Regions from separate parts of the Pseudalkalibacillus sp. NRS-1564 genome, predicted to be linked through region 2. Evidence: riboswitches for the same ligand, from Rfam matches in the RefSeq annotation. Region 2 holds a riboswitch; the other holds the start of a gene.
The links. Region 2 has a riboswitch for FMN ahead of ribD (bifunctional diaminohydroxyphosphoribosylaminopyrimidine deaminase/5-amino-6-(5-phosphoribosylamino)uracil reductase RibD). Riboswitches for the same ligand answer to the same signal wherever they lie in the genome.
Positions count from the first base shown of each region.

Region 1: linked by a shared signal. The riboswitch ahead of ACIFPW_RS19690 (ECF transporter S component) and the one ahead of ribD (bifunctional diaminohydroxyphosphoribosylaminopyrimidine deaminase/5-amino-6-(5-phosphoribosylamino)uracil reductase RibD) in region 2 are both predicted to bind FMN.

Region 1 covers NZ_JBITPM010000044.1:26,407-41,919, forward strand. Annotated here, with positions in the region: gene ACIFPW_RS19665 (cation:proton antiporter) at 1-1,417, opposite strand, end outside; gene ACIFPW_RS19670 (M4 family metallopeptidase) at 1,684-3,318, opposite strand; gene ACIFPW_RS19675 (YitT family protein) at 4,133-4,705, shown strand; gene spoIIP (stage II sporulation protein P) at 4,739-5,803, opposite strand; gene ACIFPW_RS19685 (c-type cytochrome) at 6,144-6,470, shown strand; FMN riboswitch at 6,640-6,777, shown strand; gene ACIFPW_RS19690 (ECF transporter S component) at 6,922-7,503, shown strand; gene ACIFPW_RS19695 (amidase family protein) at 7,645-9,120, shown strand; gene ACIFPW_RS19700 (peptide ABC transporter substrate-binding protein) at 9,207-10,907, opposite strand; gene ACIFPW_RS19705 (PLP-dependent aminotransferase family protein) at 11,302-12,720, shown strand; gene ACIFPW_RS19710 (YuzL family protein) at 12,841-12,963, opposite strand; gene ACIFPW_RS19715 (DinB family protein) at 13,027-13,524, opposite strand; gene rsgA (ribosome small subunit-dependent GTPase A) at 13,554-14,552, opposite strand; gene ACIFPW_RS19725 (acetyl-CoA C-acetyltransferase) at 14,919-15,513, opposite strand, start outside.
Region 2 covers NZ_JBITPM010000038.1:75,836-91,348, reverse strand. Annotated here, with positions in the region: gene resB (cytochrome c biogenesis protein ResB) at 1-1,269, opposite strand, end outside; gene resA (thiol-disulfide oxidoreductase ResA) at 1,282-1,809, opposite strand; gene ACIFPW_RS17320 (pseudouridine synthase) at 1,874-2,611, opposite strand; gene ACIFPW_RS17315 (spore maturation protein) at 2,751-3,269, opposite strand; gene ACIFPW_RS17310 (nucleoside recognition domain-containing protein) at 3,266-3,859, opposite strand; gene ACIFPW_RS17305 (D-alanyl-D-alanine carboxypeptidase family protein) at 3,852-5,012, opposite strand; gene ACIFPW_RS17300 (isoprenylcysteine carboxyl methyltransferase family protein) at 5,082-5,630, opposite strand; gene ACIFPW_RS17295 (type III polyketide synthase) at 5,621-6,724, opposite strand; gene ACIFPW_RS17290 (hypothetical protein) at 6,888-7,262, opposite strand; gene scpB (SMC-Scp complex subunit ScpB) at 7,298-7,876, opposite strand; gene ACIFPW_RS17280 (segregation/condensation protein A) at 7,873-8,622, opposite strand; gene ACIFPW_RS17275 (DUF309 domain-containing protein) at 8,860-9,387, shown strand; gene ACIFPW_RS17270 (GNAT family N-acetyltransferase) at 9,409-9,771, opposite strand; gene ribH (6,7-dimethyl-8-ribityllumazine synthase) at 10,001-10,471, opposite strand; gene ACIFPW_RS17260 (bifunctional 3,4-dihydroxy-2-butanone-4-phosphate synthase/GTP cyclohydrolase II) at 10,505-11,698, opposite strand; gene ribE (riboflavin synthase) at 11,725-12,381, opposite strand; gene ribD (bifunctional diaminohydroxyphosphoribosylaminopyrimidine deaminase/5-amino-6-(5-phosphoribosylamino)uracil reductase RibD) at 12,381-13,463, opposite strand; FMN riboswitch at 13,606-13,751, opposite strand; gene ACIFPW_RS17245 (peptidylprolyl isomerase) at 13,774-14,211, opposite strand; gene lysA (diaminopimelate decarboxylase) at 14,304-15,513, opposite strand, start outside.

The DNA of each region.
Region 1 (15,513 bases), on a different contig from region 2:
GATCAGGGTATTGATCTAATAAAGCATCAAGTTCACGATGACTGCTGTCAATTTCATTCTGGTAACTTGTCAACAATTCAGAAAAAACTGGTTCGGGAACGAATAGCTGTGTCTTCAGTTTTTTTATTTCTGCAACCCCAGCTTCATGACGATGCAAATTCGCGACGATGTCTTCATACTCTTTCGACCCGCTATGCTTCGCTCTTAAACCGAAGTAGCTAATTAGTGGTTTAATCGTTAGACCTTGAACGACTAATGAAAATAAAACAATACTAAATGTAAGGATCAAGACGGTGTCTCGTCCTGCAAAATCTCCCGGAAGACTAAGGACTAGCGCTATGGATAACGACCCTTTTAAACCGCCCCAATTAAGGACATGTCTCCATGACCACGGAAGCCCTTTAACAAATAACGTACTTCCATAGACTGCAATACTTCTACCTATTAGAACAATTAAGAGCGCAAGTCCTATCGTGCCCCACTGATCAGCGAAATTAATTCGAGTAATTTCAAGACCAACCATTAAGAAAACAATGGAATTTGCTAATAAAGCGGCAACATCCCAAAAGTTGTTAATGTTTAATCTTGTTGTTGGACTCATTCCAACTTTCGAACCAAAATTACCAAACGTTAAAGCTGCTACAACTACTGCAATAACCCCGGAAACATGGATACTTTCTGCAGTTAAATAGGAACCATAGAAAAGGAGGATACTAAAAATAATTTCAAGTGGATAATCATCAAAGTACTTTGTAAGGATTGAAATCGCATATCCTAATCCTCCACCGACAAGCAATCCACCAGCAACAACTTTTATGAATTCAAACGCACCGCTCGTTAAGCCTCCCCAGCCCATATCAAGATAAGCCAAAAGTGAGAAAGCTGATATTTTAAATAAAACAACTGCAAGCCCGTCATTAAATAGGCTCTCTCCCTCAATTACTGTAGAGAGTTTGTGGTTTACCCCCATACTTTTAAAAATCGATAATACACTAACAGGGTCTGTTGCACTCATTAATGCAGCAAAGACGAACGACACTGGAATTGATAATCCAAGAAGAAAGTGTGTTGAGAACCCAATCACTAGAAAGGAAAGGAAGGTTCCCCCAAAAGCCAGGGCGATGATCGGCTTTTTGTTTTGATTTAAATGGGAGAAAGGCAATTTTAGCGCAGCTTCCCCTAGAAGCGCAGGAAGGAAAATCGTTAAAATAACAAAATTAAAAACGTCACCCTCCGTAATGAACATTTTAAGCGGTTCAAGTACGGGAATGTTAAACAAGCCGATTAATGTGCCAATAATCACAAGGGCAATCGGATAAGGCTGCTTCAGTTTCTTAGCTATCGCTGTAATACCCGCTGCAATCATAGTAAGGATAAGTCCAAGTTCAAAAATATGATGCATATCTAAATGTTCCATATAGAGCCTCCGATCGTAAGTATCTTCTCAATTATAACCAATATCCCACAGTATTGGAAAATTCCTTTTACTTCTGTTTCATAAACATGCGGTGATCAAAACAATGCAAAAGCATACCTGATCTCTACCTTCTTTACTATCTCCTCCACTTTATGAATCATGCTCGAAAATTCACTGTTGCCTACAAAAAGCTGTGCTCATGTTCGTTGGCTTGAACGAAACAAAAAAAGGAAGAGTTCAATGTTTGAACTCTTCCTTCTCTAACTTTAATTTACGCCAACTTGATTCCAGGCGCTTGCAACAGCATTGTATGTTGTACCTGTACCATATAGATCTGATGTCGCTTGAAGTAGCGCTGAACGGGCTGAACTAAAGTTGCTTGTAGGCGTTAAATAGACACTTAGTGCGCGATAGTAAACTTTCTCAGCCTTGGCTTTGCCAATGCTTTGAATTGTTAAGTATGCAGCTTTGTTAGGAATTCCACTGTTCGTATGAACTCCTCCATTATCAGAAGACGTATAATAATAGTCATCCATATGAGATGGTTGTCCATACGCGTCAGGGTTAGATAAGCTTCTTAACGCATCTCCTGCCTTGTTAGGTGTGTAGACATCTTCGCCCATTAGGAAGTCTTCTGGCTCAACAAAGTAGCCAAATACGTCCGACATCGATTCATTAAGAGCCCCAGATTGGTTCTGATATTGAAGTCCTGCTGTTCTTTCCGTAACGGCATGAGTAATTTCATGAGCCACTATATCAAGTGCGCCTGATAACGGAGCGAATACTGATCCATCTCCATCACCGTAAACCATTTGTGAGCCATTCCAGAACGCATTGTTGTAATTTGATCCATAGTGAACAGTTGAACGAATCGTGGCTCCATTGTTATTAAAGCTATTGCGGTTATGTGTATTCTTGTAGTAGTCATATACAACACCAGCATTATAATGAGCATCCACTTCTGCACCTTGAGAACTAGACGTAAACGCATTGTTGCTATCTACCGCATAGCTTCCTGGAAGAGATGTCCCGTTATTAGCTGTTCTTGTTTCAATCACACCGCTCATTGCCTTCGTCGTGTCATAAAGGTAGTATGTGCCATTTGAATAATACGTGTTGAGGGACTTATAGTTACCAAGAACGCCATACCCGTATCCTGTTTCTGCTCCATCAGCCACTGCATTATACGCGTCTACGATCGATCCATCGCGAGCATCCACATAAACTTGCCAGTTTGCAGGATATGGGTCGATGAATTGAAGCTGTACTTTATAAGTTAGGTAGTACTTGTTATCTTTCTCATATACAACTTTCTCACTTTTTTCTACCATATCAAAAGCATCAGATTTTCTTACAAAGCTTGGTTCATCACTCACAACGTTCTGTGGCTTTACATCAATGTGATCCCATGCTTTTTTAAGTGCTTCTTTATCAGAGAGCTTTACATCTGAACTTCCTTTATAATTCTTAGATGCTTCTGGATGAAGGTCTCCATTTACTGCTGTAACTTCGCCTTTTTCATCCGTATGTACGATGAATTTTGCTCCGTCGATCTGAACACCCTTTACTGTTTGAACATATTCATAGTGTGTCATTCCAAGCTCATCTGTCGTTTCATTCACTAGTTTCAAATCTTTCGTTTTCACTTTGAAGAGAGATTCGTTTGACTTAAGATATGATTTCACGGCTTTCTCTGTTTTCACATTCTTTTCTGATAGTTTACCAGAAAGGAATGAAGGAACCTTACGATCATTTTCCCAATCCTGTTTTACAATTTCCATTTTTTCTAAGGCTTGTTTCTGCTCCGCATTTAAGTTGTTAGAAGAAGCAGCAGAAGCAGACGGGAGAGCAGAACCAAACGCAAGACCTGTCGCAAGTACAACGGCAATTCCTTTTTTCATTTCATTTCCTCCGTTTCAGAATAGTGAGAATTTTTGGTACATTTGTAGATTATCACAGAATTCTTAATGTTTGTATTGGGAAATATAGAGGAAAACATGAGTTTATACGTTGTTATTTCACTTTGAATTTCCCAATAACAACTTCGTAATCTACGTGGTATAATTTTCTTGTGCTCATTACGAATTGTAAATATATTACATAAATGGGTTGTGAAATGAAAATAAGACAGACCAATGGCCTGTCTAGCAAGTGATGATTTATTATTTATCTACCAATGGTACTACATTTGATTAAAACAGCATTTCTCCGATGTTAGCATTTCTACCCTACTTTTTGTACTTAATTCTATCTACTTGTAAAAAATTTCGAACTAGTTTCCACCTTTATGAATGTAGAAAAGAAAAAACTTACTTAATTTAACTTTTTATATACTCTTCTCCCCCTCCACCGAGAGAGGTTTAAATAGTCATACCTTTATACTTCATAACAATTTAAATCCTGCAAAGTACGTAGCTGCGCTTCCGTTTCTACCACTTGAGCAAATGCTTCTAGTCACAGATAGTGAGCCATTGAAATAATTGTTGTCATAATAGCAAGGTTCCCTTAGTACTTCTTAATGCCACGAATAATTAGACCAGGATTAATCGGAAGCTTATTCAATTTCTCGATCTTTACCTTTTCATAAAATCCTCCAACTTTCATCTATGTCTCTCCGAAGAAACAAGTTTTCATATCATTTAAGAGAAATCCGTTATGAAGTCATTCATTCATACATAAATATGGTACAACCACATCCAAGCAGGTGAGTATGATATGTATCAAAAAATCGCCGCAGTAATATCTGGAAGCATCCTAGTTGGTGCAGGCATTAACGCCTTTCTTGTACCGAACCATCTCATCGATGGAGGAATGATCGGAATTGGCCTCATTATCAAGTACATTTGGGGCTATCAAACAGGATTTACCATTATTTGTTTAAGTGTACCTCTCTATATTATTGCGTTTCTATACTTTCGGCCTTACTTCTACAATAGCCTTCACGGTTTATTACTTTCTTCCTTTTTTATTGATATTCTCTCTCCCCTTCGATATACGTTTACATTTCCTATCCTTACTAGCGCTGTCCTTGGCGGCTTTTTTGTTGGATTAGGCATTGGTATTATGTTGAGATATGATACAAGCACCGGTGGAACAGATCTGCTTGCTCAATTCATCTCCCGTGTCCTGTCATTGAATATTGGTATCATTATCTTTCTCATCGATGGGATTGTTATTATTATCGGTTCAAAGACGATTGGATGGAATGCTACGCTTTATTCAGCTATCACTATATTTGCAGTTGGAATTGCGACGAGCATATTAACACTAAACAAAGAGACCGTGTAAAGAGCGCTGGGAATGTTCCCAGCGCTCTTCTTTTTAATTATTTACTTTTTGGGTATTCCAGTAGTGTTCACTAACGACATCCGCAATCGCTTTAACTGTTCGACTCAGCTGTTCGAGGTTATTATCTACGCCTCCTATTTCAATTAACATAGCGTTAGGAGATATGTCCTGGTTGTAGATACCGTCTACCCCCTGGCCTTTTTTACCAATAACTCCCCTGCTAAGCCCAGGATATTTGACCTTTAACTCTTCATGTAAGTCTTTTGCAAGTGCTAAATTTTTCTCGTAATTTGGATTCTCTTCTCCAATAACAAAGACCGTCCGAGCATATTCCTCATTGTTAATTGTCACTGTCGTATCTTTTTCTCTTAAGGAGTCTCGATGAATATCAATAAACAAATTAAAATCATCATTTCCTGCCACAGCCGATTGTACGATTGTTCTGGACACATCATATGCTTTACCGTGTTCCCAACCTTTTTCATTTAAAAGCACGCCTATATTTGAGTCATCTACTTTTGCTCCAATCCCTCTCTCAGCCAGTTCTTCTCCAAGCATCTTACCTACTAACGTAATGTTCGTTTTGCCATCATTTGCAAGATTAGCATTTTTGTTACCTTCAAGTCCTAGTAATGGCAGGTATGATTCATAACTATGAGAGTGATAAATAAAAGCTACTTTTCGACCATTTGTTGTTTGAAGAGGAGGTGTTACTTGATCCTTGGAATCATTTATCTGTAATTTTTCAGTTGGAACTTCACGTTCTTTTAGCAATTCATCTAATGCAGGAGTTGATTCAATAGGGAGATTAGTGAAATTCGTCCCTTCACCAGCTACGTGGATTTTAGCATCATATAAAGCAAACCCAGGTAGCTCCCCACCCAAAAGACTACGTATATCCCCGGGTTTCACACTCGTAATAAACTGAAAGGCAACTAAGGACAGCGCTGGCGGCTCACTTTCCTCTGGTAGTACTTGAGTCAAGTAATGGTTTTCCGTCCCCATTCCATAAACGAGAGCTTCAGTCGAGAAACTTGTAATCCAATCATGTAACACAGAAGAGGAGAGTTGATACTTCGTTTCTGATGAGGAAATCATTCCTGCTACAATAAACAGGAGAATAAGTCCTACAATTGAAAAGAAAGAAACAAACCTAATTTATCTACTGCTTGTATCACTAAACAGCATGCGTGAGCTGCTCTTCATTTCCTGTCCCCCCGCTCCTTAAACGTCATACTCTATGTCTATGAATCCGCACCCCAAAATAGAAGATTTTTTCACTAGTGATCATAGAAACGCATACATAATTCAGGAAGAAATAAGCAAAATATATTTGATAATTGAATGTTTGAAAAGTATGATAAAGATGAGGATACAGGAGGTGAACAGAATGGGAAAATCATCCGCATATATTACTGCAATAATTTTGTTCCTAGTTATGGTTGTAGGCTTTACATACTGGCTTTCCACAACCGAAGAACATGCTGGTGGAAATGAAGCCGGCCATAGTGAACAGTCTGAAGAAGGCGGTGGAGATTCAGCTGGAGGAGAAGCCGAGAAAATCTTCTCTCAAAACTGCGCGTCATGTCATGGTGAAAACCTTGGAGGCGGTGCTGGTCCTGCTCTTGAAGCAGTAGGTGGCAAGTATTCAAAAGATGAAATTCTAGAAATAATTAAGAATGGTAAAGGCGGCGGTATGCCTGCTGGTGTCATCCAAGGTGGAGACGCTGAAAAGGTCGCAACGTGGCTCTCTGAGAAAAAATAATAGCGCTTTATTTTAAGCTCTCCCTCTTCAAAGATGGAGAGCTTTTAAGTTTATGTCTCTGCTAGCCCCCCTAAAAAGAAAGCGTTATCATAAAATAGCATATGTTCAAGATGTTTTCATTGAGATATCGCTACTTCCGCTGTATAATGAACTTGTAAATATTATAACGAACTATCTTCGGGGCAGGGTGTAATTCCCGACCGGCGGTGAAGGATAAGTAATTCCTCAAGCCCGCGAGCCTGTAATTTGGGCAGGATCTGGTGTGATTCCAGAGCCGACAGTATAGTCTGGATGGGAGAAGATGGTGGAGTAGTAAGCTTTCTTTGAATTATAACAGAAGCTTGCTTATTTCCCCATGCCGTAACCATGAGCCCCATACTCATGGTTTTTTGTGTGCACTGGGGCCACATCTCCTTTTTCGGTGGTTCGAAAAAAAGGGAGCAATGTCAAAATGAAAAGTGTTTCAAAAACGCAACGTATGATTGTCGTTGCGATGTTCAGCAGTATTTCTTACTTGTTAATGCTTTTAGATTTTCCACTGCCTGGATTTCCTGTTTTTCTACAAATAGACTTCAGTGAAATTCCAGCACTATTTGTTGCCATTCTGTATGGTCCAGTTGCTGGGATCCTTGTAGAAGCGATTAAGAATTTCATTCACTTTGGAATTCAAGGAAGCTTCACCGGAGTACCAATTGGTCAAATATCAAACTTCATTGCAGGAGTTTTCTTGATCGTACCAACTTCTTTAATCTTCCGTAAATTTAATCAAACTCAGAAAGGGTTAGCACTGGGATTGACACTCGGAACGATTCTAATGTCGGCAGTGATGGGACTGTTGAACTATTTAATTATTCTTCCAGCATATACGTGGTTTATGGGCTTTGAAGAAATGTCTTCATCAGCTCGTCAGGCTCTCGTATTAACAGGAATTACACCATTCAACCTTGTAAAAGGCGCTATTATAGCAAGTATATTCGTTGCCTTCTTTATAAAATTAAAACCTTGGTTTGCTCGTCAAACGAGAGTTGCTTAAATATCAAAACCCGAATCTTACAAAGAGATTCGGGTTTTTTATGTGAATTGAAAACGAACGCTTAAGAACCGACTATTGCAAAAGGATTTTACCAATTTTTGTTGAAATAGTTACAAAAAGGATTCTCATGGGGGATACTATATGCTGTCATTAGAATGGTTAGAAAAATCAACGATCCTTGATCTTCAGCAAGCAATGTTAGAAGACAACCTTACTTCTCTCCAGCTCGTACAGTACTATCTTGAACAAATCGCAAATTATAATCCACGACTAAACGCTATACTAGAAATCAATCCTGACGCCCTTTTTATTGCAGAATCTCTTGATCGTGAACGCAAACAAAATGGACCCAGAAGTCCATTACACGGAATCCCAATCCTGCTCAAAGATAACATCAACACCGATGACCACATGCATACAAGTGCAGGTTCTATGGCATTAGCTTCTTCTTATGGCAAAAATGACGCTTTTCTAGTAAAAAATCTTCGCCACGCTGGTGCTGTGATTCTCGGTAAAACCAATATGACCGAATGGGCTAATTTCATGAGTGAAACAATGCCTAATGGATTTAGTTCAAGAGGCGGTCAAGTCTTTAATCCCTATGGGCCTGGAACACTTGACGTCGGAGGATCGAGCTCTGGTTCTGCTGTAGCTGTTGCCTGTCATTTCGCTACGGCTGCTGTAGGAACAGAAACAAATGGCTCTATTCTTAGCCCATCAAGCTCTAATGCTGGTGTTGGTATAAAACCAACCGTGGGATCTATTAGCCGGACTGGAATTATTCCTATTTCTTATTCACAGGATACCGCTGGCCCAATGACACGCAATGTCACTGATGCTGCAATCCTTCTCGGTGTGTTATCAGGAAAGGATTCACAAGATCAAGCGACGCATTTTGTACCTGAGTACCATGATTATACGCCATATCTCTTCCCTACATTACTTGAGAATTTAAGAATAGGTGTCGTTAAAAAAGGCTATTATGATGCGATGCATCAGGAAGAACAAGAACAATTGGCTAAAGCCATGGAAGATCTTAAAACGATAGGTTGCTCTATTGTAGAAGTGAAAGAAATAAGTCCATATCAGGAAGCGTTAGAGAGAGACTACCTGGTCCTTCTCCACGAATTCAAATCAGGGGTGAACAGCTACCTTGCTAAGGAAACAACCTCTTCTGTTCCACTAGATCTATCAACAATTATTGATTACTATAACCAAAATCGGTCGACTTCTCTGCCATTTGGTCAATCGCTTCTTATCGATTCAAACCAAACGCAAGGAACATTATCTGATCCATCCTATCTTAAAAGTCGACTCCAAGATTTGAAATACGCAAAGGATGAAGGTATTGATCAACTTATGGAAAGAGAAGATCTAGATTTATTACTATTCGCAGGCTCTTACGGTTCAACACTTCCCGCAAAAGCAGGTTACCCTTCTATAACCGTACCAGCTGGTTTCACTTCTAATAACAAACCTTTTGGCATCACTCTGACTGGTAAAGCATTTAGTGAACCACAGCTTATTAAACTTGCTTACGTCTTCGAACAACATACACATCATCGAAGATTGCCGCATTTGTTTATCAATAACCAGACGACACATGAGACAAGATGACTATCATTTATTAAAGAGCCATGATCAAACTTTTCCTTTTCACACCAAATAAAAAGCGTGAGCCTCTCGGCTCGCGCTTTTTAGGATTACTTCTCGATTGTTACCCATTTAAGAGAAGAATCAGCACCAAACTTGTGGATGTGGTAGTTTTTCACGTAGTCTTTCATGATAATAGCGGAACCACCTTGATAAGTTGGTAAGATCGCTGTATCTTCTTCGATTAGAATACGCTCAGCTTCTTGCATCATTTCCCAGCGCTTCTGCTCATCCGTTTCAGTTTTTGCATCTGAAACTAGCTTGTCATACTCTTCGTTAGAATAATCCATGCGGTTATAAGCGCCGTCTGTTTCAAACATGTAAATGTAAGTCATTGGATCTGGATAGTCTGGTCCCCAACCACCAGTTGAGATATCAAAGTCTCCTGCATCTTCAAGATCAAGGAACTGCTTCCAAGGCTGTTTGTTAATTGTAATTGTAAGACCGTCTAGCTTAGACTCAAACTGATCTTTCGCATACTCTGCAATTTTGGATGCAAGGTCACTATCAGTTGTAAGGAATTCAAGTTCAACTTTATCTGTACCAAGAGCTTCTAGACCCTTCTTCCAGTACTCAGCAGCATCGTCTGCTGTTTGATCTGCAAGATAGCCGTCTGGAGCTGGTGCACGGAAATCTTCATCGTTAAAGAATAGGAATTCTTTTGGTACAAGATAGCGAGCAGCTACTGAACCATTGTTAAGCAATACATTTACTAGACCGTCGCGATCATAAGAAAGGTATAGCGCTTTACGAATGTCATTGTTCGCAAGTGCTTCGTTCTTCTGGTTCATACGAAGGAAGTAAATAGTTGTATCAAGAATTGTTGTGAAATCTTCGCGATCTTTAAACTGATCAACGAAATCCGCACTAAGACCAGCACGATCAATTTTTCCAGTTTCATAAAGGTTAACTCGAGTTGCTTCGTCTTTTACGATCTTGTAATTCGCTTCTTTAAGTTGTACTGTATCTGCATCCCAGTACCCATCATTTTTAGCAAGCTTCCAACCGTCGCCATGATTCCATTCAGCTAGTGTAAATGGACCGTTGTAAAGCATTGTATCAGATTCAAGAGAATAGTTTTCGCCTTGCTCTTCAGCAAAGTCTTTTGGCTGTGGATAGAAAGATGCAAATGTTAAAAGGTCGAAGAAGTAAGGAACCTCTTGAGTCACTACTACTTCAAGTGTTTTCTCATCTACTGCTTTAACACCAAGCTCTTCTACCTTACCGTATAAAGGATCGCCTTCAGTGATAATTTCGTTACCATTCTTAATTCCTGCAGCACCCATCATTGATGCATATCCGCCCATAGTATCTGGGTGAATAATTTTGTGCCATGCATATACGAAATCATCTGCTTTAACTGGAGTACCATCAGACCAATTCGCATCATCACGAATCTTGAAAGTATAAACAGTTTCTCCGTCTTTTTCTTCAACTTGTGGCTCTTCAGCTGCCATACCTAGAACTGGCTTATTGTCTTTATCTAGACGATACAGCCCTTCAAATACCTGGTTCATTGCGTTAAATGCTACTGTATCTGTAGCCTGTGTTGAATCCATAGTCGGTATATCCTGTGTATCCGTTAAATTTAGCACCTGTTCAGCTGATCCCTCAGAGCTATCGCTGTCTCCGCTGGTTGCTTCTCCCTCACTGTTCGAGTTACTAGACGTGTTTGAGTTACCAGAACACGCTGCAAGGAAAAGGCTTAACAACAAGATGACCGAAAGCAGAAGCGAAAACTTTTTCTTCATTGTGTTACCCCCTATTTGTTTGTACCATTCAGTTGAAGATCTAGCACAATGTAGGCTCTTCACAGTTAATCATTCAAACGAATACATTCGACGGAAAACGTTGTGAGATCTATAACAGGGAGGTCATATCACTCAACCTATGTAAACCAATGCCGACTATTCGTTTGAATATTAACAATTAACTGAATGATTAAATTTATTTTAAATTTCAAAAAACTTTCTGTAACCATCCAATTTAGCCAAAAGTATACCATCCAATTTGTCTTTTCCTACAAAAATATCCGTCAAATGGCTTAAAACCTGTGTTTATAGAGAATATTTAATTGTTAATTTTTTTGAAAATTTTATACAATTTTATCTAAAATTCACTATAATAAGAGTGAGGTGGTGGACAATGGCGAGATTTATACTCAATCCAGAGAGCAGCAAACCGTTGTACAAACAAATCGTTGATTACTATGAGAATTCGATTATAAATGGATCTCTTCAAACTGGTAATGCCCTTCCAGCTGAGCGTGACCTGGCTGTCCAACTAGGTGTGAATCGGAGCACCGTTACGACAGCATACGCCGAATTACGTGCAAATGGCTATGTAACATCCAGACAAGGAAGTGGCACACGCGTAAGTTCTGAGGCTGCAGATTTAATTCCTGATCATTCAATGACATGGAATAAACTACGAAATCAACATTTAGCTGAAGACTCTTCTTTGTATGGAAAACATTACGAGTATTTAAAAGACCCATCATTAATAAATCTAATATCAGGATCAATAGCGGAAGATTTATGCCTGGCAAAATCTGCTCATGAATTAACACCTTTTACAACTAAGCTTGATAATGCTCCACCAACGAAAGAGCGCGTCACTCACTCGATCTGTCGGTTTATGAAACAATCATCTCTAAGTGAACACATGGTCCTCACATCAAGCCTTGAACAAGCGATGCTCTTATCAGTTAAATGTTTTCTAAACCCTGGGGATGCGATAGCTATGGAAGAACCTGTGAATTACTCACACTTAAATATCCTAATTGTCTCAGGGATCCGAGTTATTAAGTATTCAACAGACAAGCCATTAACACAAACCATGTTTCAAAAAGAAAGCATTAAACTTGTAATTGCCAACTCCAACAACATTTACGATCATTCCTTAAGTCATTCAACTATTTTACAACAAAGAAAAAAACTGCTTTCTCAATGTGAGAAAGTAGGCATTCCTATTCTCGAAATTGTTGAAACATCTTTACTTACTAATTCTGTAGGAAACGTTCTCCCTTCTTTTTTTGAATTAGGATCGAATCGTGAATTTGTTGTTCAGATTGGCCACGTCACAGGCATAGCCCCCGGCCTAAGTTTAGGATGGGTTCTTGGGCCAGAGCATGTAGTAAACCGAATACAAGAGGTACAAATGCAACTTTGCATGACTCCTCCTCCGGTATTGCTCGAAATCGTTGATAACATTTTAAATTCTGATGAACTTCATGATCATATTGATACGATCCAAGACCAACTGTATGTACGAAAGCAGAAAGTCCTGCATAAGCTTAATACTCTTAAAGATCACATAACGATACTTCAAATAGAAGACCCTACCTCTATTTGGTTTGATTTCAAGCCATCACTTAATCGCCAGGAATTATTTGATACGCTACTAGAATCAAACGTCCTGCTTGTGCCACATAAGCAAGAGCATGCTGTAAGAATGAGACTACCGCTTTCTTATGTAACAAAAGAGCAGCTCTTAGAAGGGACAAGTCGCCTAATCAGTGTCTTGAATACATTACACGTGAGACAATTCGCAGCAATTTACTAATAGTTGGCGATAATGATTTCCATTCAAACACCGATCCTCCCGGGGAACAATTCTTCGTTGGACAGATAAAGACAAATAATCACAAAAAAACGCTACCTCGTGCGAGGCAGCGTTTTTTGGTTACTTCTTTTTCTTTTTTCTTTGAGAATCACGGGCTGTTCCAACTTCAATACCAGTTCCTTGTCCTTCTGGCTGAGATGAAGCAAGTCTATTTGTAGTGGGGGTTGCTTTATGTTTTGCCATTTTTCTCACCTCCACCTTTTAGACTCTCCCGTGCCTCTTTTTATTATCCGATACCATTGACAACTATGTTAAGAAAAGAGAGTGAGGTATTCCCTGTTCATTCATAAAAACTTCTATTTGAAGTTTGTGATGCTCATCGTGTTCAATTAATCCTTTAATATAACTTGTTAGACAGAGAGGATACTTATCAATATAAAACGTGTTTTCCCATTCGAATGGGCGCCATTCTAGAAGTCTCTCGACTACTCGTTTTCTTGATTTTATCGTTTCCTTCACTAATTCCTTTTGGGTAACCCCAGATCTAGCAAATTTGGCTGCACGATTGTTCACTGCTTCTACCTTTTCAAGCTTTGGCAAAATCGCTTCACTCTTCATGTATGGAATTCGCTCTTCTAATAGATAATCATCCCATTTCATGATGTGAGAGAGAATTTCAGCTGGAGACCATTTACCTGATTTAATAGGCTTAAAAAACACTTCCTCACTCATCTCCATCGCCGTCGTTTCTAACCAGTTCGTCAATGAAGCATATTCGTTTAAAATTGAACGCTCATCCGTCATCTCATCTACTCCTTCCTAAATTAAAGAGCCTAGCGATGCTTTCTAGTTCGATCTCCAGCGATTTTTTTCCACTTTTTCTTTTCCTCGAGCTGAGCCTTCTTATTCGTTTGACGTTCAAGAAAAGCAAGCTCTCGGTTGAACTTTATATAATTCTCAAACCTTCTTTCTTCTAGCGTTCCATCAGAAATAGCATTTCTTACAGCACATTTTGGTTCACCTTCGTGCTTGCAATCCCTGAAATAACATTGTTCCGCAAGGCTTTCTATATCAGGAAAACTCTGAGACAGGTTATTCGTTTCCCACAATTGAAGTTCTCTCATACCTGGCGTATCAATCAGTACGCCTCCGGTATGAAGAGAAATCAGTTCTCGACTTGTCGTCGTATGTTTACCCTTACCGTCTTCTTCACGAATGTCTTGGACAACTTGAATATCTTGTCCGTATAACTTATTTATAAGCGTGGACTTTCCTGCTCCTGACGAACCAAGAAGAGCGGTTGTCGTTCCCTCAATTAAATAAGGAGTTAATTCATCAATCCCAATCTCAGTCGCTGAACTAACCACATGAATTGGTACTCCAACTGCGACCCCAGTTAATGCATTCACTTTCTCCATGACGTTATCGCAAAGATCTGCTTTACTTAGAACAATAACGGGGTTTGCCCCGCTTTCCCATGCCATCAAAAGGTATCGCTCAATTCGACTTGGATTAAAATCCTGATTTAATGCGTTTACAAGAAAAACCGTATCGACATTCGCTACGATAATTTGCTCTTCTGTCGTCGTTCCAGCAATTTTTCGAGAGAACTTACTTTTTCTTGGGAGCAACTGATGAATGATCGCTTTATTCTCTGATTTTGGAGTAATCAGTACCCAGTCACCAACCGCTGGCAAAGCATCACGTTGTGTTACTTCAAATCGGAACTTACCTGAAAGTTCTGCTGCATAAGAACTTTCTCCTGTTGAAACGCTGTAACCTCCACGATGTTCCATTTTAACTCGAGCTGGTATAAGTCCATCTTCTGTCATAGCTTGATAATTTTCTTCAAAGTATGAATTCCATCCTAATTTTATTCGTTTCAATTGAAAGCCTCCTGATTAATAAGTGTAAATATGACAAAAAGCCGTACAATGATGTCGGCTTTTATCATACAATCAGCGTAAGTAATTAGCTGATAAAGTATAAAAAACCATAGACACAGTCGCACAGCCCATGGTTTTTGATCTTATTAATCAGAAGTAAGAAAAGGTTCCTACCCTACCAATGGGACTGTGCACAATATGCAATTAACGATGAATTCTTTTTGTTATTTACCATAATGCACAGCCCCTTTCCGTTAGTTAATACTTTTAGTATACGCAACATCGTGTGAATTGGCAATCTTTTCTGACAAATTAACTAATTTCGATTACTACGGCAATACCTTGTCCTCCGCCAATACACAGGGAGGCAACACCATATCTTCCATTTCTGCGCTTTAATTCTTTTATGAGAGTATAAAGAACACGTGTCCCACTTGCTCCAACTGGGTGTCCTAACGCGATGGCACCCCCGTTTACATTCACTCGTGAGCGATCAAGCTCTAGCTCCTTTTCAACAGCCAGATACTGAGCTGCGAAAGCTTCATTTACTTCAATCAAGTCCATATCTTGCAATGTCATACCTGCTTTATCTAGTGCCTGTCGAATGGCAGGAACAGGACCAATCCCCATGATTGAAGGATCTACTCCCGCTATTCCCCAAGAAACGATTCGAGCAAGAGGCTTGAGATTTTTAGACGTAACGTAATCTGTTCCTGCTAATACGACCGAAGCTGCCCCATCATTAATTCCACTTGCATTTCCACCAGTGACAGTTCCATCTTTTTTGAAAGCTGGCTTTAAACTAGCTAGCTTATCTTCTGTAGTACCTTCTCGAATATGCTCATCAATCGCAAAGCTTTCAACCCCCTTCTTCCCTTTTATCTCAACAGGGGCGATTTCCTCCACA
Region 2 (15,513 bases):
TGGAGAAACCATATTAAGTATAAATGCAGGATTATTCGGAACTTTAGATTTAGTTGTTGGCTCACCCTTGTCATTAAATTCAAAATCTGGGAAGTAGTCCATTACTTCAACGCTGTAGCCGTTTTCAAGGTTGTATTCTTTCTCAGGATTATAAAGATCAATAGTAAGGTCACCTATAGACTCTCCGGACTCTTTATTGTCCATAGTAAATGACATCTTCTGAAGTTCATTCAATTTATAATCTACCTGGTAAATGGCATACCCTTCAAACTTAAGCGGTTTATTAACTTGAATCGGATGTTCTTTCACTTTCTCAAGTTCTGGATCCGTCCCAGCTACTCTTTCACCAACCTGCTTGTATAAAATAGCATCCGTTTGATAGTTCTTTGCCACGACTGCTTGTCCAGACTCTTCAATCGCATCTTTAAATTTCTCATCTTCATTATCATAAGTTTCTAGAATAAAACCATCACTTTTTAAATAATAGGCTTCTTCCGTCCCTTTGATCTTCTCTGTTTCACCTTCTCTTAACCAGAGCACCTCATCGACATACATTCCAGGGAAAAAGCGGAGCATTCCGCCGATGAGAAAGAGAATGAGTCCGATATGATTTACGTAAGGTCCCCATCTGGAGAAGCGATTTTTCTCAGCAAATAAATGACCATTTTCTTCTTTAACATTGTACCTTTTATTTTCTAATGCTTGTTTAATGCCGTTTAAGTCAGGCGAATCATGGCTGATTTCCGTCTTACCAAAATACTTCTGGCGCTTCATGAAACTTTCATGGCGAATGACTCGCTGCTTCTTTAATGAGCGATAAAGCGGGACAAACCGATCGAGACTGGCTACAATGAGCGAAAGTCCCAATGCGGCAATTAATAACATATACCACCATGAGCCGTATAAGTTATGAAAACCCAGGTCATAATACAATTGACCAAGTACGCCGTATTGTTCCTTGTAATAAACTGTCGGGTCTGACAGCGGTGGTATGTACATTTCTTGAGGGAAAATAGTGCCTATCGCTGAAGCTACTAGCAACAAGACGATGATCCAGATTCCGACCTTAACAGATGAGAAGAAATTCCAGATCTTATCGATGATCGTCGTTTTGTACGTTTGAGACCTCCGTGCACTTCCCTCGTATCTCATATTAAGCAGTTTCTTAGATTCTAAATCTCCTTGAAGCGGTTTACCACATACTTCGCATATCTCAGTTCCATAAGGGTTCACATGTCCGCATTCACAGGTGATGTTATTGTTGCTCATTGGAACACCCCATTACGGTTGGATTTGCTTCATATAGCTATCAATTACTTCCTCTGAAAGGCTGGCTTCCGTTTTTTGAACGACCTTGCCATTCTTGTCAATTAAAAAGGTTACTGGAATTGGCCCAACTCCATAGTGATTAGTTACATCATTGCTTTTATCAAGCAACACCGGAAAACTAAGGTTATACCGATCAGCAAAGCTTTCGGCAGTCAATTTAGGTTCCGAAACATTTACTGCAAGTATTTCGACGCCTTTTTCTTTGTATTCTTTATACTTCTTGTCCATCGCTGGCATCTCATCTTTACAAGGCTCGCAATAGGTTGCCCAAAAATTCAGAAAGACGCCTTTCCCTCTGTAGTCCTCAAGCTCTACTTCATTTCCGTCTAAATCCGTTAAAATAAAGTTTGGCGCTTGATCTCCGGCCTGTACGATTCCGCTTTCATTTGCAAAAAAGTTTGTATAGAACGTATAGCCGACTGCTATAAACACGATAGTCAATATAACAGTCCGCACGATCAGCCGGTTTTTCTTTTTCATTCAACCAACTCCAATCAAACAAAGCAATACTACTCTCACTATAACGTGTCGATAAGGGGTCACCTTATCGTTTTTTTGAATTTTGTGTGACAGCTTGGTTACGAAGCTGCTTCACTTCGTAAGGTTTTAGCTCACGATAATCTCCAGGATTCATTCCAGTCAACTCAAGAAAACCATATCGTTCTCTCTTTAACTTTTGCACAGGGTAACCTAATGTTTCGAACATACGGCGTACCTGGCGATTCTTACCTTCATGAATGGTCAATTCTACAATTGATTTTCCTTTTTGTTTATCAACGGATAGAATTCTAGCTCGTGCTTTCGAAGTCTTTCCGTCTTCTAGCTGCACACCTCGCTCAAGCTTTTGAATGGTCTCTTTATTCATTAAGCCTTTCACTTTAGCAACGTACACTTTGTCTACATGATAACTTGGGTGCATCAGCTTATTCGCAAAATCACCATCATTCGTTAAGAGCAAAACACCTGACGTATCGTAATCAAGTCGTCCAACAGGAAAAACCCGTTCTTCGATTTCATGGAAATAATCGGTGACAGCCTTTCTTCCTTTATCATCTTCTACTGTTGAAATGACGCCTGTTGGTTTATAAAACAAAAAATAAACCGGCTCTTCACGTTCTACCGGAATCCCGTTTACTTCAATTTTACAGCGCTCAGACACCTTTGTACCGAGTTCAGTTACGACTTTGCCGTTAACTTTCACTCTACCTTCTTCAATCAATGTTTCTGCTTTTCGTCTGGACGTTACTCCAGCTTGAGCAATTACTTTTTGCAAACGTTCCATCAAATTCACCTCACTAAAACATCATACTCTTGTCACAGTCAAACCTCAAGCACAGATTCATTCTATCATTTATTATGCTCAAACAGGAATGTTCCAAACATTCCGTTACAATAAAAAAAGCCATCGAATAAGATGGCTTCTATCCAAATACGAGAGTGACAAATATAATCGCTGCTGCCATCCCGACTAAATCTGCTAACAATCCAACTTTAAGAGCATTTCCCATTCGTTTGATGCCAATCGCCCCAAAGTAAACCGTAATGACATAAAGCGTCGTATCTGTACTTCCTTGCATGGTAGAGGCTAGCCTCCCAATAAAGGAATCTGGCCCATATGTGCTAATAATATCCGTTGTCATCGCAAGCGCACCGGTACCAGAAATCGGGCGAATGAGAGCCAAAGGAACGATTTCTGTAGGTACCCCAATCGCTTCTAGTGGTACTCTTAATAATCCACTAAGAAAGGCCATTGCACCAGATGCTCGAAAAACAGAAATCGCTACCATCATGCCTACCAAATAAGGAACGATCGAAACCGCAATAGAAAGCCCTTCTTTACCTCCTTCTACAAAGGTTTCATAAGTTGGTACTCTTTTCCACGTTCCGTACGCAAGAATAAACCCGATCAATAAAGGGATAATCCAGATCGATGCATTCACAGAGATCCTCCCCTTTTGCTTCTTCGATAGAAAAACCGATCAATGAAGAGAGCTCCAATTGTAGAACATGCTGTAGCAGCAATTGTTGTACCAACAATTTCCGTTGGTGAAACTGATCCATATTTCATCCGAATAGCTATAACACTAGTTGGGATGAGAGTTAAACTTGATGTATTGAGCGCTAGGAGGGTAATCATTGACCTTGTTGCATTATCTTTCATATCATTGAGCTTTTTTAACTCTTCCATTGCCTTTATCCCCATTGGCGTAGCTGCATTTCCAAGGCCGAACATATTCGCCATCATGTTCGAGAGAATATATCCCATTGCAGGATGATCAGGGGGAACTTCCGGAAACAGCTTCCGAGCTATCGGTTTAAATCCTCTTCCCAAAAGGTCTAACAGTCCTGCTTTCTGAGCAATCTTCATCAATCCAAGCCAGAAAATAAGAACACTTAACAACCCTATACAAACAGCTATCGCTTCTTCAGCCCCAGTAAATATTGCTTTATTGACCTCTTCCATCGTTCCATTAATTAGAGCAAATAGAATACCAATGAGAAATAAGCCAGCCCAGATGAGATTAACCATTCGGCTCACGTCCGATATCTAATGAAAATAACCCTTTAAAAAATCCCCATAATCCTTTTTCCTTTTTTTCAACGGAGTCAAAAGTAATTGGTGCTTTCACAATTGTCTTGTTATTTAGTTTTACAACATACATTCCAACAGGATCATCTGTTGACCTCATTTCATCCCACTTACTTTCATCTGGAGGTTCTACAAGTTGGATGGTGGAATCAATTTGATCTCTTTCTTCTGAGGTTAAAGGATAGTAAAGATCTCGATTCAATCTCACATTGCCTTTGTAAGGTTCATCCTTCACATCTTTAATAATCCCTTTAGGCTCAAGTAGAGTCAGCTCATAGTTACTATAACCCCAATTAAACATCGAAATATGATCATTCCAATCATCAGGCGCATTTAAAGTAACAGCAATAAGAATCATACCATCACGTTCAGCAGTAGAAACGAGTGTACGCTTAGCTCGCTTTGTGTATCCCGTTTTCCCACCAGTGGAATCAGAGTATAAACTAGTTAACAGCTTATTTTTATTACGCCATACATAATCCCAATCCTCTGTCGCATTGGGTGCCTTATGTACTTTAGTACTTGAAATAATACGGTAAGTGTCATTATCCATGGCGTACTGTGTTAGGATAGCCATGTCATAAGCTGTCGATAGATGATTCTCATGATCATCAAGTCCATGAGGATTCATAAATATTGTGTGCGACATCCCAATTTCTTCTGCTTTCTGGTTCATCAATGTAACAAAGCCTTCTAAACTGCCTCCAACTTCTTCAGCAATTGCCACAGCAGCATCATTACCAGAACGAAGCATTAAACCGTATACCAAATTTTCAAGTGTTATTTTCTCTCCTTCTTTTAAATAGAGAGAGGAACCTTCTGTCCCAGCAGCGTTTCCACTAATTTTTACTGTTTCATTCATTTTACCTGACTCAATCGCAATGATCGCAGTCATAATTTTTGTGATACTCGCTATTCGTCTTTGTGTATAGGCATCTTTTTCGTAAAGGACTCTTCCTGTTTCTTGTTCAATTAGTATGGCACTTCTCGCTGAGACGCCTACTCCCTCTGCTACTACTCCTCTTGGAATCATGAGAAACAGCAGAGCAGCAATTAAAATAAAGACGCCAATTTTTGTCTTAAGTGATTTCATCATGACATCCACGTCCCTTAAGCTCTATATTTGTACAAGTCTATGAGCAAGAGACGCAGTATATGTCTTTCATTCCTTTTCGGCATTCGGAAACATCACGGGATAATTGGTCGACTCTTTTAACGCTTTCTCTTCAGCGGGAATACGAACTCTCAGAAGTAATACTGCATTTAGCACGGTAAAAACAATCGCAGTGAAGTAAGAGGAGAAAATAAGTGGCAAAGAGAGAATTTCTAGTGCCACAATTAAATAGTTAGGGTGTTTCAAAAATCGGTAAGGACCCTTTTTTACAACATCTGCATCTTGTAGGACGATTATTTTTGTATTCCAAAAGCGGCCCAGACTTCTAATTGTCCAGACTCGAAGGCATTGAGCCAAAAGAAACACAAACAGCATAACAGACCAGACGAAGGAGAGAGTGAAACCTCGTAAAATCGCTTCAATCGCTACTGCGAAAAGAAAGAAAATGTGTAGCAGCACAATGTATTTATAATGATTTTTTCCAACTTCTCTTGCTCCCTGCTCTTTCATCCACTTTTCATTTTTTTTAGCTATATATAGTTCAATTAATCTTTGAAACACAAGAAGGATAAAAACCCCAGTAAATATTAGCCCCATTTTTTATGCTCCTTTTTCCATTCTAGCAGCAGCAGTTCTGAACAAAAACCAGGTCCGAGAGCTGCCATTAATCCAAGATGTCCATGTTTACACCCATTTCTCAAAAACTGGTCTAGTACGTAAATAACGGTAACTGAACTCATATTTCCATATTCTTTTAATACATTTCTCGATACTGCAGTCATCGACTTATCGAATCCGAGAGCTTCTTCATATGCTGTTAATACTTTTGTTCCTCCTGGATGGGCAATAAAATAATCTATTTCTTGCGTGGTCTTCTCTTGAATAGAGAGGAATTCCAGAACATTAGGTTCAAGCCAACTTGACACAATCGCGGGAATAGACTTAGAGAACACTACGTGCAAGCCTTCGTTGCTAACTTCCCATCCCATCACATCTTCTGAATCTCTCATTAATGTGGAGCGTGTGGCGACGATGCCTGGAATGCTCGGCAAGGTTGAACGCCTAAGAAGAGATGAAGTCTCACCTGTCAAAAGTACAGCTGATATCCCATCAGCAAAAAGTGCTGTTCCAATAAGGTTGCTCTTGGAAAAGTCACCATGTTGAAAAGTAAGACTACACAGCTCAACATTCACTACTAGAACAGCTTGATCAGGATGGGCAAGACAATAATCATTCGCTCTTGCAATACCTGCAGCACCACCTGCACAACCAAGTCCCCAGATGGGGATCCGTTTTGTATGTGGAGAGAATGGTAGGACATTCATAATTCTAGCCTCTATACTCGGTGTAGAAATACCTGTTGTTGACACAAAAAATATTGCATCGATATCTCTACAATCAATCATTTCATTTAAGTAAAAGGGATTGTTCAGACAGTCCAATATTGCTTCTTTAGCGTATTCAACAGAAAGAGAAACGTATTTTTCGTTTTTTTCTTCAAATGTTGGGCCACTACTATACCATTCTAGTGGCATAGCGAAATATCTTTTATCTATTTCAGCACTTTGAAAAACAGGTAGCAGACGATCTATATTTTTAAAATGTGGACCAAATTGCCTTTTAGCAAAAGTCGCAGCTTCTGTTTGTAGAAGACAATGAGGGGGTAAAGATTTTCCGATCGATAGTATCATTGATCTGAGCTCCTATTCCTACTCTTTTCAATTAGTGTTCGAAGTTTATTTCATTTTTATTCTAGAACCGTTAATAACTAGAAAAGAATGGAAGATTCACTCATTTGAGCCAAAAATGATACATCAATATATGCGAACATAGTCAAAGCATAAAAAAGATGCCTCAGTATGGAGGCATCTTTTCTTTGTTTGAATGTAAATACGTACCTGTTGTTTTTATCTCATGGATGATCGCGAGAAGCTCTTGTAAATCCGCCTTCTTAAGCGGATCAACAAACTCATTTTCACTACTAATATACAAACGTTTTCGATTCGGATAAGATGAAAGGAGATTCAGTGCGATTGCTTCGTGAATGGGGGTCTCATAATCCCAAAATTCTTTAATGGCAGTTTCTGCAAAAACACCAGGATATAAAACATGAAATCGCTTTACCTTTCCATTCTCCTCATACGTTATTGTAGAACGAACGAATGAATCTTCAGGGGAGTTTGCACGATCTTTTTGAAGCTCCTCGAAAGCAACATGAGTTAACCGCATCGATTGTCCTCCTTCATCATGATCGAACTTAGCATCTACTCAGAGATTTCCTGAAACTTCTCAAAAAACAAGTCTGCTTCCTCATCTTCCTTATCTTCTGTCCCATCAGGTAAAGGGGGTAGATCCTTGATTGAGCTTAAACCAAAATGAAATAGAAACTCTCTAGTTGTTCCATATAAAATCGCTCTTCCAGCTTTTTCGGCTCTGCCCGCTTCTTTAATGAGCAATTTACTCATTAAAGTTTGTAAAGGCTTATCCGTTTTAACACCGCGAATTTCTTCTATTTCTACCCTTGTTATTGGTTGCTTGTAGGCGACGATCGCAAGTGTTTCAAGAGCTGCCTGCGATAAAGTATGATTACCTGGTGTCGCTACTAGTTTTTCGATATAGGGAGCATTTTTAGCATTTGTAGTGAGCTGATAGCCACCACCAATAAAACTAATTTTAAAACCGCGATCTTTTTCATTGTATTCATCCTGCAAATCACTTATTGCACTTAGAAGGGTGTCTTCTTCCAATGAGATGGTTTCACAAAGATCTTTCACTGTGATCCCTTCATCACCAACTACAAATAGAAGACTTTCGATAATGCTTTTTATTTCTTCGTTTGTCACACTGATGCCTTCCCTTCTCGTTCAAAAATCATAATTTCGCCAAAGTTTTTATCTTGTTCACAAGCCACATCTCTCGTTTTCATTAACTCAAGGACTGCAAGAAACGTCACAATCATATGCCCACGATCCTTTTCACTAAAAAGATCACTAAAACGCGTCTTTCCACTTCCTCGTAGCTGGTTCCGAATAGCGTTCATTCGATCTTCAATAGGAACATCTTCACTTTGAATCCGTGTACGCTTTGGTTTCTTTTCCTTTACACGTCTGGACATTTTTTGAAATGCCGCAAGCATATCATACAATGTAACGTCGCCAATGGAGGTTTGACTATCCTCATGACTAAATTCACTAGTATCCACAGGTGGCCGAGCATAAATAAGGCTTCGACTACTTTCTTTTTCCTTTAAATCATTCGCAGCCTCTTTAAACCTTCGATACTCAACAAGACGTTGAACGAGTTCATCACGGGGATCATCTTCAAACTCAGGGTCCTGTTCGAAAATTTCTTCTTCTTTTTGAGGAAGAAGCATTTTGCTTTTTATCGCAAGCAACGTCGCAGCCATAACAAGATATTCACTTGCCACATCAAGTTCTAACTCTTGCATTGTATGGACAAACGTTAAGTATTGATCTGTAATTTGCGAGACCGGAATATCATAAATATCCACTTCGTACTTATTTATAAGGTGGAGCAAAAGATCCAATGGACCTTCAAATGCATCAACCTTTACACTGTATTGCTTCATTTTCCATCTTCCTTTATCCAAGTCCATCTAGTATTCCGATTATATCACATTTACAATAGGGGCTTACAGCAATGCAAGAAAACCATCCGGTTCATTTTTAACGTAAATTGATTTCCATTGATCGTTAACAGTTTGATAGCATCCTGACGACTGATCACTATTTTGATCCATAAGAGCACTCGCTTTATCTATTTAACACACATGTGCTACACTACTAAAAGAAATGGAGGAATCAGCATGTATTCAAAAGCCTATATTGATTATTTGGCTCATTTCCATGGACTTCGTGATTATTTTGAATGCCATGAAATCCTCGAAGAACATTGGAAAGAGGATCCGCGTGGAAGTCGTAAACTTCATTGGGTAGGTCTTATCCAAATTGCTGTTGGCCTCTACCACCATCGACGCGGTAATTTCACAGGGGCAAAGAGAATGATTGCTAATGCCCTACGCATTTCCAAAAGCGAAAGTGAAGAACTCGATAAATTAGCGATAAATATTGATCAACTTTCTAAAAACCTATCAAAAGAGTTACAACTCATCAACACTCACTCTCCATACCAGGGATTTGATATTCCTCTCACAAGCTCCACCCTTCAAACGGCTTGTGAAGAAAGATGTCGTGAACTTGAATGTACTTATGGTAGTAAAAGCGATCTTTCGAATATAGAACTTATCCATCGTCATACGAGACGTGATCGATCAGATGTAATTGAAGAAAGAAAACAACAATTTGAAATAAAACAACAGAAAAGGAACGGCTAAGCCGTTCCTTTTCTTTGCATCTTACTTCATATTTTCTTCCAAGTGACACCTTTCAAAAAATGTCCCCGTATATTCATTACCCTTAATAGATATTTCATCACTTAGCATTTCTCGAAGTGCTTCAACCATTTGTTTTCCAATTCCTTGATGGCGATGGGAAGGATTAACGCTAATATCCTTTAACTCTACTTCGTTGTCGTTTACCCATTCAATTCCGAGCAATCCAATAATATCTTCTTCTTTCCAAAGAAAAAGCTGCAAAGAATCCATATCCTCATAGTCTTTAATCGATTGTTGCAGTTTCTTAATATCTTTTTCGTTCGGCATGAAGCTTAATAGCCCCATGGCTATTTTCTCATGAGCTTTCTTATAACGAATTAGCATGATTATCCCTCATTAAAGTAATTCTTGGCTTTCCGTTTAATAACTTATTCTAAAATCAATTAGAATGTTAAAATGATTCGACGAACAAGCTCAGCTAGCATGATAATGACAATGATCACACAGACCTAAGAATCAACCATTTTCTTTCTCTCTTCTTGGCTTTACGATTCCAAACTCTTTTGCCCTTCATCGCATACCATACTCATCATAGCCAAAAATGAACTGATAATCAACCTTCAAATGATTTTGATAAATTAGCCATTTCAATTGCTGCCGTTGCAGCATCCCAGCCCTTGTTACCAGCCTTAGTACCTGCACGTTCAACAGCTTGTTCAATGGTATTTGTGGTTAATACTCCAAAAATAACAGGTACACCCGTCTGCATCGTTAAATTCGCCACGCCTTTAGAAACTTCTCCACACACATAATCAAAGTGTGGTGTCGCCCCGCGAATAACCGTACCAAGCGTAACAATTGCATCATATTTTCCCGTTTCAACCATTTTCTTTGCGGCAAAGGGAATTTCAAATGCTCCAGGAACCCATGCTACATCAATGTTTTCTACGGACAAGCCATGACGCTTCAATGCGTCTTCAGCACCTCCAAGTAACTTACTTGTAATAAATTCATTAAATCTTCCTACTACTATACCCACTTTTAACCCAGATCCAACCAAGTTTCCTTCAAATGTTTGTCCCATTATTAATATCCTCCTATTTTCATACGTAAATTTTTAGAAATGAAGCATGTGTCCTAGCTTGCTATGTTTTGTTTTTAGGTACTTTTCATTCTCTTTTCGAGAAGCCATCTGAAGAGGTACCCTAGATGCTACTTCAAGACCATAACCTGTTAACCCAGCTATTTTACGAGGATTGTTTGTCAGAAGGTTCATTTTAGAAACACCAAGGTCTCTCAAAATCTGTGCCCCTATTCCATAATCCCTTAAATCAGGCTTAAATCCAAGCTTCTCATTCGCTTCAACTGTGTCGTAGCCCTGTTCTTGCAGTTTATAGGCTTTCATTTTATTAAGAAGCCCGATACCTCTTCCTTCCTGGCGCATATACAAAAGCACTCCATGACCTTCCTCTTCAATTTGTGCCAATGCAGCATGTAGTTGTGGACCACAGTCACATCGAAAAGATCCAAACACATCACCAGTTAAGCATTCAGAGTGAACTCGCACAAGAGTTGGTTGATCTGGTAAGATTTCTCCTTTAATCAAAGCTACGTGCTCTTTCTGATCAAGAATGTTCGAATACCCTACCGCTCTAAAAGAACCAAACTCAGTCGGAAGTTCTATTTCTACTTCTTTTCGAACAAGAACATCTTTACGGTTACGATATTGGATCAGATCTTTAATCGTAATCATTTTCAAATCATACTCTTCAGCAATTTCCTTTAGATCAGGAACGCGCGCCATTTCACCGTCTTCTTTCATAATTTCACAAATAACACCAGCCGGGGCAGAGCCAGAGAGTCGTGCCAAATCGACTGCCGCTTCCGTATGACCTGCTCTTCTAAGGACCCCTCCATCCTTAGCAATCAATGGGAAAATATGACCTGGTCGATTAAAGTCTGAAGGTTTAGCATCCGGGTTAATTAAGTATTGAATTGTAGATGCTCTTTCAGCTGCCGAAATTCCTGTAGTTGTACTTTTGTGGTCGACACTCACTGTAAACGCTGTACCATGAGAATCTGTGTTATGATCTACCATTGGACTCAACTTCAGTTCATTTGCACGCTCTTCCGTAATCGGCGTGCAAACAAGGCCTCTTCCTTTTGTAATCATGAAATTGATTGTTTCAGGTGTGACTTTATCGGCTAAAGCGATAAAATCCCCTTCATTCTCCCTGTCTTCATCATCACAAACGATCACCACCCGGCCTTGCATTAAATCATAAATCGCTTCTTCTATTGTATGAAACATATACGATGACCCTCCTGATAGTACCATTATTTAAATCCATGATCTTCAAAAAACTGACTCCCAAGTGAAGCAGTAGGTTCGGGTTTTGAACCGCTTCTTTGCTCCAAGTACTTCATAATGTATTTACCAAGCATATCGCATTCTATATTCACTGTATCTCCCACTCTTTTTCTCCCAAGCACCGTTTCCTCTACGGTATGGGGAATAAGAGATATAGTAAGAGAGTGCTCCCCTATTCCAAAGACCGTAAGACTAGTACCATCAACAGAAACTGAGCCTTTTTCAACAAAGTAAATTAAAAGGTTTCGCGGAATCGAGATGTCATAATAAACAGCATTATCGATTTGTTCTACACGAGTAATTTTCCCCACACCATCAACATGTCCAGAAACAAAATGACCACCAAAGCGTCCATTTGCGGACATAGCTCTCTCAAGATTCACCGATGAGTTTGGCCCTAGCTGACGAAGACTGCTTGCACGAAATGTTTCAGGCATAATATCTACGGTAAAAGAAGAGTCTGTATACGTCGTAACAGTTAAGCACACGCCGTTTATCGAAATGCTATCTCCTAAATGAACGTCTTTTAAAATAGTCGACGCCGCAATTTGCATTGCAATGGATTCTCCTGATTGTTGAACACTTTCAACTCTTCCGATTTCTTCCACAATACCTGTAAACATTAAGAAAGCCTCCTTGATGAAATAATTCGAATATCATTTCCAATTTGTTCTACGCTATCCACTTGTAAATCGATCGCTTCATTCATCGTTTTAAAACCTGCACCTCCGAAAGCCGTAGGAGATTGACTCCCACCAATTAGCTTCGGCGCAATGTATGTAATAACTTGTTGAAAAGAGCGTGATTCAAGAAAGCTACCGTGTATTTCTGAACCACCTTCAACAAATACTGATGTAATTTCTCGTTCCCCTAAAAGGTCAAGAACTTTATCCATTGGGAGCAGTGGATCTGTGACAGCGATGATTTGGACATGTTTTGGGAAAGATCGCTTATTTTTTAGCGCAGCTCGTTTTGTTGTAATGATCCATGTTTCTGCATTCTCATCACTTATTACTTTAGCGTCAGAAGGCATCCTCAATTGACGATCTAACACGATTCTAATCGGCGATAGCCCTTCACCGAAACGAGTCGTTAGTGATGGGTCATCAGAGAGGACGGTTCCAATACCTACAAGAATGGCATCATGTTGATGACGATAGGCATGAACATCTTTTCTCGAGTCTTCCCCCGTAATCCATTTACTATCACCTGAATGAGTTGCTATTTTGCCATCAAGCGTTGTAGCAGCTTTCAACGTTACAAATGGTCTTTTTTGAGTAATGTAATGGAAAAACATCCGGTTTAGCTGTAAGGCTTCTTCTTCCATAAGCCCAATATGGACAGCTATGCCTGCTTTCTTTAGTTTAGTCACACCATTTCCTGCGACCAGGGGATTCGGATCTTGACTTGCAATAAATACCTCTTTGACTCCTGCTTGAATTAAAGCATCAGCACAAGGAGGCGTCTTTCCATGATGACTACATGGCTCCAGTGTCACATAGGCAGTACTCCCACTTGCTCGATTGCCCGCCATCTTGAGTGCTTGAATTTCGGCATGGCCTTCTCCAGCCTTTAAATGAGCTCCCATCCCTACGATACGCCCACTATTAACAATGACAGCTCCTACGGAGGGATTCGGACGCGTTTGACCTATCGTACTTCTAGCTAAATCGATCGCTGTTTTCATAAAATCCGTATGATTCATCGTATTTACTCCTGTTCCACTCTCCGTTATTGGTTGAGAAGGAGAACAAAAAAAGCCTCCCAAAACACAGCTGTCCCGGGAGGCAAAAGTATATGCCAAATAAGCCTTTTGAATCTATGATTCAAAAGGAAATTGGTCACTTTTATTCCTTCTCCCATCCAGACTATACTGTCGGTTCTGGTTTCTCACCAGATCCACCGTTTGCTTACGCAACCGGGTCACGGACTTAGCTAGCATAAGCTAGTCATCACCGCCGGTTGGGATTTTCACCCGACCCCGAAGGAAAGTATTAAGTTTTTAAGAGTCTGATCTATTCTTCGTCCCAGACTTTTACTTCTTTCATTACGTCACCCTGTTTAACGCGAAGGACCGTATCCATTCCTTCTGTTACTTGACCAAAAACGGTATGAACGCCGTCTAGATGAGGCTGAGGTTCATGAACTAGGAAAAACTGACTGCCGCCCGTGTTTTTACCAGCATGTGCCATAGACAATGAGCCTGCTACGTGCTTATGAGGGTTACCTTCTGTTTCACAGTCAATTGTATATCCTGGTCCACCCATTCCAGAACCTGTAGGATCTCCACCTTGAGCAACAAAACCAGGGATTACACGGTGAAAATTCACACCGTTGTAGAAACCTTCATTTGCAAGCTTCTCAAAGTTAGCAACAATGTTAGGTGCTGCTTCTGGATAAAATTCAATTTCAATAACTTCTCCATTTTCAAATGCAATTGTTCCTTTTTTCATAAATAAATCCTCCTGCACTAACAATTTTCTTAAAAGCTCTTTCATTATAGCACAGACTGAAGCTGTTCCATATCATTTATGCTTTTCAACTATTATTTTGATATAATCGCTTGTTTTAATGGCAAATCATGTCGAACTAAATCCTCGTATGACTCTCTCTCAACAACAAGGTTGGCCTCACCATTTTCAACAAAGACAACAGCTGATCTTGGTAATCTATTGTAGTTATTTGCCATGGAATAACCATATGCCCCCGTTGAAAAAACAGCCATCGTATCACCAGCAATCGCTCGCTGTAACTGGCAATCCCAAATTAACATATCACCTGATTCACAACACTTTCCTGCTACAGAGTATAGGTGGTCTTTTGCTTCATTCATTCGATTTGCTATTGTGGCTTCATATTTTGCCTGATAGAGAGCAGGGCGTAAATTATCCGTCATCCCTCCATCTACAGCGAGGTAATGTCGCAACTCTGGAACATTTTTGTGTGAACCAACCGTATATAACGTCATTCCAGCTTCTCCTACTAGTGAACGACCAGGTTCAATCCAGATCTCAGGCATGTTCATTTGCCCTGTTACCTGATTTCTGATTGTTTCAATCATAGCTTCGATGTAGTTCCCTACTGGTAATGGGTGATCTTCACTCGTATATCGGATTCCAAATCCTCCACCAAGGTTAAGGACTTCAGGCTCAAAACCATAGGCATCATACCATGTTGTAAGATAGCTATAAATCTTTTCAATAGCCATTACAAAACCATTTGTTTCAAAAATTTGTGAGCCTATATGACAATGAAGTCCAAGAAGATGAACAGCACTCATTTTTGTTACATCCAATATCGCGCGTTCTACCTGACCACTCTGTAAATCAAAACCAAATTTAGAATCTTCTTGGCCTGTTAAAATATAATCATGCGTATGTGCTTCAATACCTGGTGTTATACGCAACAGCACATTAGCTTTCACATTTTTTTCTTCTGCAATTTGCTCAAGGAGAGATAATTCGTAAAAATTATCAACAACGAAGCAACCTATTTCTGCATCAAGCGCCATTCTAATTTCAGATTCACTTTTGTTATTTCCATGAAAATGAATACGCTCCACGGGGAAACCTGCCTTCAAAGCAGTATAAAGCTCTCCACCGGATACAACATCCAAACTTAATCCTTCTTCTTCTGCAAGTTGGATCATTGCCATACATGAAAAGGCCTTACTAGCATAAGCTACTTGATAGTTTACATTCTCACGTTCAAAGGCACTTCGAAACGCCCTTGCTTTGTCTCGAATCATAGCCACA